Regions from separate parts of the Bacillus marinisedimentorum genome, predicted to be linked through region 1. Evidence: predicted binding sites of a transcription regulator. Region 1 holds the regulator's gene; each other region holds the start of a gene.
What was found. Region 1 encodes Rex, which represses fermentation and respiration genes when NADH is low (regulators of the CRP and FNR family bind a similar motif). Its sites were predicted from a motif close to TTGTGAAATATTTCACAA; they were not measured.
Positions count from the first base shown of each region.

Region 2: A4U59_RS13215 (formate/nitrite transporter family protein) is a predicted target of Rex. The motif match lies at 1,285-1,302, and genes of this name have one in related genera.
Region 3: A4U59_RS16050 (cytochrome C) is a predicted target of Rex. The motif match lies at 1,915-1,932, and genes of this name have one in related genera.
Region 4: A4U59_RS06320 (nitrate reductase subunit alpha) is a predicted target of Rex. The motif match lies at 1,657-1,674, and genes of this name have one in related genera.

Region 1 is NZ_LWBL02000067.1:6,396-9,609, reverse strand. Features, by position in the region: gene A4U59_RS18905 (MDR family MFS transporter) at 1-438, opposite strand, end outside; gene A4U59_RS18895 (redox-sensing transcriptional repressor Rex) at 1,114-1,776, opposite strand; gene moaC (cyclic pyranopterin monophosphate synthase MoaC) at 1,810-2,310, opposite strand; gene A4U59_RS18885 (ABC-F family ATP-binding cassette domain-containing protein) at 2,469-3,214, shown strand, end outside.
Region 2 is NZ_LWBL02000043.1:62,211-65,424, reverse strand. Features, by position in the region: gene A4U59_RS13225 (alanine/glycine:cation symporter family protein) at 1-183, shown strand, start outside; gene A4U59_RS13220 (hypothetical protein) at 167-421, shown strand; gene A4U59_RS13215 (formate/nitrite transporter family protein) at 407-1,246, opposite strand; partial or broken gene pulA (type I pullulanase) at 1,891-3,214, opposite strand, start outside.
Region 3 is NZ_LWBL02000053.1:9,413-12,626, forward strand. Features, by position in the region: gene nosZ (Sec-dependent nitrous-oxide reductase) at 1-1,222, opposite strand, end outside; gene A4U59_RS16050 (cytochrome C) at 1,314-1,790, opposite strand; gene A4U59_RS16055 (DUF2243 domain-containing protein) at 2,083-2,520, opposite strand; gene A4U59_RS16060 (hypothetical protein) at 2,649-2,966, opposite strand.
Region 4 is NZ_LWBL02000019.1:57,946-61,159, forward strand. Features, by position in the region: gene A4U59_RS06320 (nitrate reductase subunit alpha) at 1-1,596, opposite strand, end outside; gene A4U59_RS06325 (MFS transporter) at 1,918-3,084, shown strand; gene A4U59_RS06330 (CoA-binding protein) at 3,113-3,214, shown strand, end outside.

The DNA.
Region 1 (3,214 bases):
CGCCATCATGGCCGCGATGCCCCACACCCCGGTCGCAAGCCCGCGTTCCTCCCGCGGAAACACTTCAAAGATCAAAGCCATCGAAAGCGGCATCATGACACCACCTGCAATCCCCTGTATGGCGCGGAATAAGATTAATGATGTGAGGCTCCATGCCATTGAAGCAAGGACAGACCCGATCAAAAACAAAACAAGCCCAATCATGTACAGCTTCTTCTTGCCGATCTTATCGCCAAGATAGCCGGTCAGCGGCATCGTGATCCCCATCGAAACCATAAAAATGGTAATCACCCAGCCGATTGAAACCGCATCCGTATCAAAGATTGCCATGAGTTCAGGAATTGCCGGATTCAGCATGCTGTTATTTAAAATGATGGTGAATGTGCCGAGCAAAACGGCAATGACCACCATCCACTTTTCAGGTATTTTTTTCGCCATCTCTCTATCCCCCGGTTGTTTCGTTTTCCGAAATTTTCTTTATCTCTATCATACATCAAAATAGGGCTGTGAAAAGAATAGACGGCAGACAATTTTAAATAAACGTTTGTTTAAATCTCCAGCAGCCCTCGTGACCGGTGCATTCTCTTTTTAAATAAACGTTTGTTTAACTTTTTAAAACCCACGGCTGGGACCGCTTACAGGTTCGAGTGAGCTTATTAACACACTAAATAATAAGAAGACCAGTTTGGGTTCCGGTCTTCTTGTTGATGTTAAATTTAAGAGCATGATTGGGAAGAAAAATTTGAATTAGCTGAAATCTGTCCGTTCCTTATGCTGATGAATTACTTGATGCGTTCCCTTTTCGGTGATCCGAAGACCTTTTTGGGAACGCATAGTATCGATTCGTTCCCTTTTTCGTACTCCGAAAGCCTTTTCCGGAACGCATAGCTCGTTGCGTTTCCTTTTTGGAACTCCGAAGACCTTTTCGGGAACGCATAATTCAGGTAACAATATGAAAAGCCCATGTACCCCAGTTAATAGAAATTTGAAAATGCCGTTGACCGTTACGATAACAACAAAAAAGAGGTGTGAATCAGCGTGCCGATTCCACCTCCAAAGATATATTCGTTTATGTTTCAACCCTGCCAGTTACTCAAAAACCGCGGGTTCGTTTTATTCTTCTGCCTCTTCCTGCTCACCTTCACTGAGAGGATAATGCTTCAGGAAGTAGATCAGTGACTGCAGTTCAATCGCAAGGTCGATATGATGGACCCGGATATGAGGCGGTGTCGCCAGCCGGGCCGGAGTGAAGTTCAGGATGCCGCTGATGCCGGCTTTCACAAGGCGGTCGGTGACGGATTGCGCTGCGGGTGCAGGCACCGTCAAAATGGCGACAGATACATCTCCAAGCCGCTCTTCCAGCTTTTCACTATCGTAAATCGGCACGCCGCCGATTTCAGTTCCGATCTGGTTCTCATTCACGTCAAATGCCATTGCGATTTTCGTATTGTTATTTTTGGTGAAATTGTAATGCAAAAGGGCCCTGCCAAGGTTACCGACACCGATCAAGGCGACTTTTGTAATTTCATCCTGGTCAAGCGTCTCCCTGAAAAATGACAGCAGATAGCTCACATTATACCCATACCCTTTTTTGCCAAGTGCACCGAAGTAAGAAAAATCACGGCGGATTGTCGCTGAGTCAACCTTGACCGCTTCGCTTAATTCCGCAGACGACACCCGCTGTTTCCCTGATGAATGCAAATTCTTCAGAAAACGGTAGTATAACGGCAGCCTTTTTGCCGTTGCCTGCGGGATTTTATTTTTATCGATTTCCATAATTTAACCCCCAACACTGCTTTTCGCTTTGTTCTATTCTCTTCGAAAATCTCCGCTTTTGCCGCCTGTCTTTTCCACCAGGTAGGTCGGGCCGATGATCATTCCTTTATCCACTGCCTTACACATATCATACACCGTCAGCGCTGTTGCGGATGCTGCCGTTAGCGCTTCCATTTCCACGCCTGTGTTCCCCTTCGTTTTGACACTTGCGCCGATATGCAGAATATAATCACCGTCTTTACTGCCATCTGCGGGTTTTTGCCATTCGAACGAGACATCGACCCCTTTCAGCTGAAGCGGGTGGCACATCGGAATCCATTCCGGTGTTTTTTTGGCTGCCATGATACCGGCAACTTGAGCGACTGCCAGCACGTCTCCTTTGCCAATCTCATTGTCCTGTATTTTTGTATATATCTCTTCACTTACCTGAACACTCGAATGGGCCAGCGCCGTCCGGACGGTTGCCTGCTTGTCCGCGATATCGACCATTTTTGCCCTGCCCTGCTCATTAAAGTGAGTAAACTCAGATGCCATACGAAAACTCCTCTCAGCTTGCTTTCTATCATTATAACCCGAGATCGGGCCTTTTTTGAAACGAATAATCGACAATTGCGTATTCTTAAAAGCCCCAGGTTGCCCAGCTGATTCCCGGTGCGATACACTAAAGCTATCGAATATAGAGGTGAACTGCTATGATATTGCTTCAAGTAAATCAGTTGACAAAGCATTTTGGCGCTGATCTTATTTTATCGAATATTAAATTGGAAGTACAATCAAATGACCGCATTGCGCTTGTCGGCAGGAACGGGGCGGGCAAATCCACGCTCTTGAAAATCATCGCGGGCCAGATGTCTTATGATGAAGGCGAGATCATCAAGCCGAAAGACCTTTCACTCGGTTATCTTGCCCAGGATACCGGCCTGGAATCCAATTTGTCGATTTGGGATGAGATGCTGAGTGTCTTTGAACCGCTGCTGAATATGGAAAAAAGGCTGCGCGCCATGGAGGCTAAGATGGGGGACCCCGATTTACTGAATGACGGTGCTGCCTATGACAAGCTCATGAAAGAATATGATGAATTGCAGCTCGTCTTCAAAGATGAAGGCGGATATCAATATGAGGCGGATATACGTACGGTCCTGCACGGTCTGAACTTCAGCAGATTTGATACAAATACACCGATTTCAACGTTGAGCGGGGGCCAGAAAACCCGGCTTGCTCTCGCCAAACTTCTGCTGACAAAACCTGATTTGCTGATTCTGGATGAACCGACGAACCATCTGGACATCGAAACGCTTACATGGCTTGAGCAGTATTTGCAAGGTTATCCGGGCGCTTTACTGATTGTATCTCATGACCGTTATTTTCTTGATCGCATCGTCAATGTTGTGTATGAAATTTCACGCCATACGACCGGCAAATTCCACGGCAACTACAG
Region 2 (3,214 bases), on a different contig from region 1:
ATCGGTTCTATTTCCACTCTGGAAGCTGTATGGGGAATCGCAGACATCATGAACGGCCTCATGGCGTTCCCTAACCTGATCGGACTGCTGGGACTTTCCGGAGTCGTTGCTTCCGAAACGAAGATTTTCCTTGAACAGGCCAAGAAAGAAAAAGAAGCCGCTGCAAATGAAGCAGCAATTTAAACAAAACGGCGCCCTCACCGGCGCCGTTTTCATTTATGTATCAGGTTGGTTAACCGCGGCTTTGGTATACTCTGCAGGTATTCGTTTTCACCAGGGGGGCGAAAATGCGGCACCCGTTCTTGCCTCTCTTCGGAAGCTTTCAGAAATCAAGTGCGATTCCGAGCGTATCCGTAGCCTCGCATTAAAAAAAGCCTCCCTGACTGACCAGGAAGGCGAGTGTATGCTAGCTGCTCACTGATTGATGTGGAGAACTTGTAAGTACCGCCTGCTGAACCGCTTTATTCTCAGCCGGCTTTTTGGACGTTTGCAGGTACGTATACAGTGCTCCGACAAACACGCCTCCGCCGACAATATTTCCAAGCGTGACAGGAACAAGGTTATGAACCATTCCGGCAACGGAAATGGTTTCGGGATGCGGCAGCATTAGAGCGAGCGTGAACAAGGACATATTGGCGATGCTGTGCTCATAGCCGGAAACAAAGAAAGCAAATACAAGTAAAATCGTCATGGCCAGCTTTGCCCCGTCTCCTTTCGCCTGCATAGGAATCCAGATAGCGAGGCATACGAGCCAGTTACACAGGATTGCGCGGAAGAACAGTTCGGATGCGGTTAGGTTCATTTTCGTTTCCACAACATCCATCATCATATGATCTGGTCCAATCGCTGCAAACAAACCCGTCATGACAAATAATCCGGCAAAAAAGGTGACACCGAGAAAATTTCCGGAATAACAAAAGAACCAGTTTTTCAGGAGGTCCGCAGCCCCTGTCTTCTTCCGCAAGGCAGCGACAGTGAAATACATCGTGTTGCCGGTAAAGAGTTCAGCTCCGCCCCAGATAATGAGCATTAGGGCAATCCCGAAAGAGATGCCGCTCATTAACGGAGTGAACGGAGACTGTGCCTGATAAAATGTATCGCCAAGCCTGAAGCTTACAATAACGGCAAAACTGATGTAGATGCCGGCAAGAACAGCCCGCATTATATATTGAAGAGGATTCTGATTGAGCAGGTCCGCCTTTTTTGACGCCAGCACGGTTATTTTTTCAATTGCTTCTTTTTCCATTGTGCTCTTCCTTTCTGTTTTCTTGTCTATTATTTTATTTGTGATTTATTTCACAATTTGTTGTGCAACTATAGAGTACTCCGGAGAAAGAATGGTTTCAAGCCAAATAATGAATTGTTCTTATGATTGACAAAGCATCAAAACTGTAAGCGGTTGCCGTGAAAGTGGGGGTTGAAGACTGCTTCCGGGTGTGCTATTGAACGAGGACACACCGTGAAAGACACTGACAGGTGTGATCCATGGTATTACAAATTGTATTTCGGTGAGGGTTGGCGGAATGTCCCAGGCACGCCCTGCGGCAGAGAAGACACCGTGAATGCGGACGAGGGAAACAGGGACGGATGCCGCACTTGTACCTCTGGTGAAAGCGGGTACCTGCGGGAGACTCAGCTCCCTTTTGAAACAGCCTTCTATGATATATAACATAAGCATCTGACCAATTTAGTCCAGGAAAACTCACGAAAATCCCTGGATTTCAATTGCAGGCAACAGCCAAAACGTAAAGAAAACTCGCAGATGGCGAGCCTTTAGGCGAAGACAGAGGCGTAGTTGCCCTTATCTATAATCTTAACGTGGAAATACTCCCTTGCTGACAATTTATACTTTCCTATATGGCAAAAAAGTCCGGCCAGTGCCGGACTCCCTCACGATTCTATTTCTTCTTCCAATATGAGCACAAGGGTGCCGATTGCCGGAATCACCGCCTGTTTCCCTTCTATTTTAGCGATTTCCTCATACCCGGCCTTTTGCCCGTTGACTGCGATCTTCCAGATTCCGTTTGCAGGTAATTCCAATTCCATTCCGATCCGGTTAGCATTGTGCGCAACAAGGATGCACGGGGCGGGATCGCCATTGGCATGGCCGGACAACGTGAAGGCGACTGTTTGCGGCGGGCAATCAAGAAAATGCAAATGCTCCCTGATCTGTTTTTTGCTTCTCATCCTGAATGCCGGATGCTGTTTCCGAAGAGCAACCAGTCCTCTTAAATAATGGACATCCTCTTTAAAAGCGGCGCAGCGGTGCCAGTCAAGCCGGTTCACTTCATCAGGTGATTTATACGAATTGTGATCGCCATTTTTCGTCCGCATGAACTCCTGGCCGGCATGGATGAATGAGATGCCCTGGGATGTCAAAATAATACTGGAAGCGAGTCTGTGCATCTTTTTCAGCTCGGCAATTTCCGCATCAGGATTCGATGCTTTAAGCTTATCCCAGAGCGTCAGGTTGTCATGGACTTCCACATATGAAACAACCTGCCCCGGGTCTACATAAGTGGCGATTTGATCTTCGTAATCCATTCCTCCCGCAATCCCCTGTTTGACCTGTTCTTCAAGTCCCGGCCTGCCGCTCACAAATCCGTTATCATCCGCTATGAACACACTGCCTTTCAATCCGTCGCGGATCCGGTCGTCAAAATGTGCGATCCCTTCCATTTTAGCTGCGTTTTTCTGTGTCGCTTTTGTTTCGCCCGGCAATGGGGTATTGAGATCCCAGCCTTCACCCAGGACTAAAATCGTCGGATCGATCTTATTCAGCGCTTGCCTCACTTCATTCATCGTCTCGATATCATGGATGCCCATCAAGTCGAAACGAAAGCCATCAATCTTATATTCATTTACCCAGTACAGCACTGAATCGACAATGAATTTCCTCGCCATTTTCCGCTCTGAGGCGATGTCGTTGCCGACACCGCTTCCGTTTGCAAGGGTGCCGTCTTCGTTGTATCTGAAAAAGTAGCCCGGCACAAGCGCATGAAAATGGGACTCATCCACATCGTAGATATGGTTGTACACGACATCCATAATGACTCTAAGGCCGTTTTCATGGAAAGTCTGGATCAGTTGTTTCAGCTCTTTGATTCTTGTATATGGATCAAATGGATTGGTCGAATAAGATCCTTCCGGGACATTGTAATTTTTCGGGTCATACCCCCAGTTGAACTGTGGTTCATCAAGTTTCGTTTCGTCA
Region 3 (3,214 bases), on a different contig from region 1:
CAAGCGTTTCGCCTGTATTCGGATCCCATTTCACAATTTCAGAAGAAATGAACATCGTTGTATATGCCATGCCTTCATCGTCAAACTGGGTATGAAGCGGTCCGAGTGCATTTTCAGGATTCACTTCGCGTTCCATGACAGAGTCATAATTCAAAACAGGGATTCCGTTCTTCTCTCCAGCGAAATCTTTATTTTCAATGGCTTCGAATGCTTTTTCAAACGAGTAAACAGTGTTTGTCGGTGCAAGCTTTCCTGATGCGATGAACCGTTTGCCGTCAGGTGTAACATCGACGCCGTGCGGTGATTTTGCAACAGGTACAAGGTACATGCCGCCTTTATGCTTTTCTGGGAAGATCATTTTCTGGTCTGTCACTTCATCATACTTGCCGTCTTTGACCATTTGTTCAAGCTCTTTCCAGTTGAACAGGACGATATAGTCACGGTCAGCCTGGGAAGCGTTGATTTCAAGGTTAGTCGTTGCTTCTTCCGTGTTGTAAGTCGTGATGACGGCCCAATCTTTTGATACGCCTTTACCGGCATCGGAAAGATCATAGGACCAAGGCGGAAGTGCAACCTGGTATGCGATATCAAGTTTTTCGGTTTCCTGATTGAATGTGACGGCTGACATGACGCCGCGGTATTTTTCGCTGTAATCATCAAGTGACTCATACTCGCTTCCGATCGGAACGGCGAAACGAGTCGGCAGGAACATGTACTCCGTATTTTCTGTGACGAACATCGCGCAGTGAGGGCCGCTTGTGTTCGGTACGTCCATCATATCGATCGTTGTGAATGTCTCAAGGTCCATTGCTGCGGCCCGGCTGTTGCCGACATCCGTCATGAACAAGTACTTGCCGTCATAATCCCCGTCTGTTTCCGAGAATGCAGGATGGTGCAAATCGCCCCACGTGTATTCACCCATCATTTCGCGTGAGTGTTTGTCAAATCCCCATCCTGTTGCTGAATCCGGAGAGAAAACTGGCAATGTGCGGATATGGCGCATGGACGGCACACCGTACACGAACATCTGGCCTGAGTGGCCGCCTGAAGCAAAGAGGTAATACTCATCTTTTTCACCAAACGGGACATAAACCTTTTCCGCGTTCGATTTTTCGCTGGCATTTCCTTGCGGCTGTGACTGCGGGGAGAAATCGGTAAAAAAGATGAATGCGACTAAAAAACCTGCCAGCAAACCGGAGATTGCCGGTATTGTCTTCTTCAAATGAAACACCTCCAAATAGGTAGTAAATCCATTGGGTAACTTGGTTTTATAAAAACAATAGGGTCCGTTTCTTCTTTGAATCCGTTTACAATTATTTTTCTGATGCAGCCTTCAATGCTTCCAGAACGGCGGCATGTTCTTCATCTGTCAGCGGCTGGCCGCCGATTACACTCGACATGACTGCCGACGTCGGTTCTTTCAAAAATTCGCCAATCGGTTTGCCGTGCTTTCCTTCAACTGAGGTGTACGCGTCTGATAAATCCGGACCGGTTGCTCCGCCTTCCAAATTCAATGAAGAAACAGAGTGGCACGCCAGGCATCCGCGCTGATCAAGGATTTCACCGCTGGCCGAAACAGTCTCTGCCCCGGAATCCTGATTGCTCTCTTCCTCTTTGGCTTCCGGTGCTTCATTTTCACCAGCGCTTTCCTCTGATGTACTGCTGTCATTCACTTCCGTTGAGGCTGATTCTGAAGCTGAATCGGACTTGCCGAATCCTTCAAATGCGAAAAAACCTCCGCTGAAACCGACAACTGCTGCTGCAATGAAAATAATGAGCGTTTGCTTCATATTTTCACCCCTTTCATCTGGTTTGAATGGGACATGTTGTTCCCTATCGTTCGCTTTCATCTTATGCAATTATCAAACAAACAAGTGTGATACCAATCACTATTTGCCTGTTTTCACCCAACTTTTGTGCTCAGTTTCACACTTTCTTCATATTTCGCACATAAATACACCTCAGTGTATAAAACACTGCAAAGTGACAGGCACCTGTCGAATTTTGCGCATACAAAAAGCCCGGTTATCCGGGCTTTATCGTGTTTGATTCGACATATATCGACGAGTGACAGGCACCGCTTCATTCCTCCTTCGGATGCAATGCCCAGCCGATCAAAAACAGGATCAGGCCGATGAGCAGAAAGGCGATATCATAGAGCAGCGGGTTTTCTGACGCCGGGCGCACCCGGTGCAGCTGCAAAATATGATGATCGATAATACCCTCAATAAGGTTAAATGCCCCCGCCCCCATCAGAATGCCGGAGGTGAATGTCCGGAGGCTGGTGCCAAGTTCTCCGCGTTGTGCGTGACGGAATATATTGACGCCGCCCCATAAGAGCAAAGCGGAGAACAGAATGGTAAACAGCCCGTCAGTGAAGATCGCCAGGCCAACATGATCATGGTCCAGCATATGGTGCCACTGCAGCAGCTGGTGAAATAGTATGCCGTCAATCGCACCCCCTGCGCCGAGGCCTAAAAGGATGGCTGAAGTCAAAAGGTTCCGATTTTCGTGTTCCATCTATTTTCCCCCTTGCCTGTTTGTTTCCCTGGTTCTATCTTAGAAGCGTCTATTGTTAAGGATAAATAAGGAAATGCAGCTATCCTGTTATTTACCTACCCCCTGTTAAGGAAAATGGAACGTTCTTTTCATCCTCTGGCATCAGGAACTGAACGCTTAACGTTTACCGAAATAAACAGTCCGAGTGCCAGCCAGCCCAAGGTGATGACAGCTGCAGCAATAAGGACCGGCACCGCCCCGAAAGCAGTTATCAAAAAGATGGAAGCCGCTGTAACAAAACCTCCGCCAACGAATACATCAACAAGCATCTGCTTGTAGCTGAATGCATCCTTAGCGGGGGTTTCATTGCCCGGATCCGCCAGTTTTATGAAGAGCAGCCCGGCTGCACTCATGCCAAGCGACTGGGCAAGGTCGCCAATTGCCGGGCCGAACCAGTGATCCGGCAAAATCCTGTGTGTAATAACCTTTTTTTAAATTAGCAGCAATATTTATGAAAACAACCTTTCAAAAAATAAAACAGTGATTGAGGTTTATTATCCTAATGCGTTCGAATAAATCCCCAATCCATAACTCACATTTCTTCCAAAAATCTCGACATCATCCGACTAATAAAGGGAAAATGAACGCAGGAAAAAGGGTAGGATTTCATCACTTTTCTTCATATCTGAAACTATTTAGGATGGAAGAACCCTTT
Region 4 (3,214 bases), on a different contig from region 1:
CCCGACGATGATCATCGATCTGCCATTTGTATCGATGGCGTTTTGCGCAAACTCTTCGGCAATATTGATAATCTGTTCGCGCGGCACGCCGGTGATGCTCTCCTGCCATGCCGGCGTGAAAGCTTCCATGTCGTCGTAGCTTTGAGCCGCTTCACCGCCAAGTCCGCGGTCGATTCCGTAATTCGCCATCATCAAATCATATACAGTTGTCACATGTTTTGACTCCCCATTAATGACAAGCTTTTTCATCGGTACGGCCCGGTTTTTGACCGATTTATCCTTTGCCCCGAAATACGGCATTCTGACAATGCCGATTTCGTCTTCCATTCCCTGCATGGAGAGGCGCGGGTTAATATCCGCTCCGGTTACCTCATCCTTCAATTCGAGATTCCATTTTTTCTTGTCTTCCCATCTGGAACCCATCGTGCCCTGCGGCACTGAAGGACCGCCGGTGATATCATCGAGCAGTGCCGGTTTCCATTCCCCGTTGCCTGTCTCTATGCCGAGGTCATTGGCGTTCAAGAAGCGGCCAGCCTGATAGTTTTCACCGTCTTCATCAAGTGTCACCAGGAATGGCAGATCGGTATATTGCTTTGCATAATCGATAAAGTAATCCGTTTTCCGGTTGATATAAAATTCTTTTAAAATGACATGTCCCATGGCCATGGCGATTGCGCCGTCTGTACCCGGTTTTACCGTCAGCCAGTCATCTGCGAACTTCGTTGACTCCGCGAAATCCGGGCTCATGGAAACGACCTTTGTTCCTTTATAGCGGGCCTCCGCCAGGAAGTGAGCATCCGGTGTCCGTGTCATCGGGACGTTTGATCCCCATGTAATGATGTAGCCGCTGTTGAACCAGTCACTCGATTCCGGAACATCCGTCTGATCACCCCAGATTTGCGGAGAAGCCGGCGGAAGGTCGGCATACCAGTCATAAAAACTGAGGATCGGACCGCCCATCAGCTGCATGAAACGTGCACCGGCAGCGTGGCTGACCATAGACATGGCCGGAATCGGCGAAAAGCCGATATTACGGTCAGGGCCGTATTTAATCGTTGTGTAAAGGAGGGATGATGCAACAAGCTTTAATACTTCATCCCAGTCTGCTCTCACAAGGCCGCCTTTCCCGCGGGCATGTTTATAAGTACGTGTTTTTTCGGGATCTTCCACAATGCTTTTCCAGGCATCAAGCGGATTATCAAATTGCTCAAGGGCGTTTCGCCACATTTCAATTAATACTTTTCTAACATAGGGATATTTCACTCTTAGCGGGCTGTAGATATACCATGAGAAACTTGCGCCCCGCGGACATCCGCGCGGTTCAAACTCGGGCATATCAGGTCCGGTTGTCGGATAATCGAGCTGCTGCCCTTCCCATGTGACAAGGCCGTCTTTCACATAAATGTTCCAGCTGCAGGATCCCGTACAGTTAACCCCATGTGTTGAGCGGACAACTTTATCATGCTGCCAGCGCCTGCGGTACATGTTCTCCCAGCTGCGGTCGCTGTAGTTCATTTCACTGTGTTCCCCTGAAAACTTCTCAACAGGCTTCAAGTAATTCAATCTATTCCAAAGCGGTGAACGTTTTTGTTTCATTCCTTTTCACTCCCTGGTCATTCTTGATGACTACATCGTAAGTTGATTATCAATGGGGCGATGTTAGATTTATCACATTTTTCAGATGTTCACATTATTGCAACATATCAATCAACAATGCAGGTATTTTAGACGCTGAACGTTTTGATGCATGAACAGCCGCTGTAAGGGAATGTGAGTAACAAATAATGAAAACGCGCGGAACCATCAGATCTTTTTTTCGACAAAACTGTGAACAGTAAAGAAATGTGATAACGCTCACAGGTATTGCAATTGTTTGTTTTTATGATAGAAGTAACAAAAAACGAGGAGTTGAATGGTATGAACAAGCAAAAAGCATTGTTACCGATAACGACCCTGGCGATGACTATCGCATTTGCTGCCTGGGCAGTCATTTCACCGATCGCCAGTACCCTGCAGGAAATGTATAACCTTTCCGCTACGGAGAAAAGTATCCTGGTTGCTGTCCCTGTACTTCTGGGCTCGGTCATGAGGATTCCGCTCGGCATCATGACTGATAAATATGGAGGAAAGAAAATGTATACCGGTCTGATGCTCTTCCTCATTATTCCGCTCATCGGGGCCGGCTTCGCTGATTCCTATGGAATGCTCATGTTCTGGGCTTTCTTTATCGGTATGGCAGGAACATCATTTGCGATATCAATCGCTTTCGTCTCAAAACTTACTCCTCCTGAAAAGCAGGGAACGGCACTTGGAATTAACGCTGTCGGTAATATCGGAACCGCGGTAGCCGGCTTTACATTACCGACGATTGCGGCATCATTCGGAATTCCATGGGTGTTCTGGAGCCTCACTGTCCCTGTCTTTATTATGGCCGTTTTATTATGGTACTTCACTCCTGAAACGAAGCCTTCAGCCAGCGCAAAGACAGTCCTTGGCGCACTGTCTGTCTTAAAATACGGATCAACATGGATCCTGTCACTGTTTTACTTTGTCACATTTGGTGCGTTTGTGGCTTTTGGTATTTATTTGCCGACCCTGCTTGTTGACCTGTACAGTGTCACGCCTGTCGATGCCGGATTAAGAGCGGCTGGATTTGTTGTCCTGTCAACATTGATTCGCCCGGTCGGCGGTATTCTCGGAGATAAGATTGGTGCTGAAAAAATCCTTATTTTCGTCTATGCGGGAATTGCCGTTGGAGCTGTCTTCATAGCCCTATGGATAAATAATTTCATCATCTTTACTGCGGCAGCGCTATTCATCGCAATAATGGTCGGCCTTGGAAATGGTTCCGTATTCAAGCTTGTTCCGCAGATGTTTCCGACACAAACAGGTACAGTCACAGGCATAGTCGGCGCCTGGGGCGGACTTGGCGGTTTTTTCCCGCCAATCCTGATGGGGATTGTCATGGATTTAACGGGAACCTATACGCTCGGATTCATCCTTCTTGCAATTCTTGCTGCAGTATGTTTGGTTGTTAACTATAAAGTTTTTTTTCATGGAAACCCTAAGACTGTAACTAACTGATGTATTCGGAAAGGGGAATTTAATAACAATGCAGATACCAGGTGATGAAACACTCAAAGAAATATTAACCCCGCCAAAGCGTGTGGCTATTGTAGGATTATCAGGGAAGCCTGACCGGGCATCCAACGAA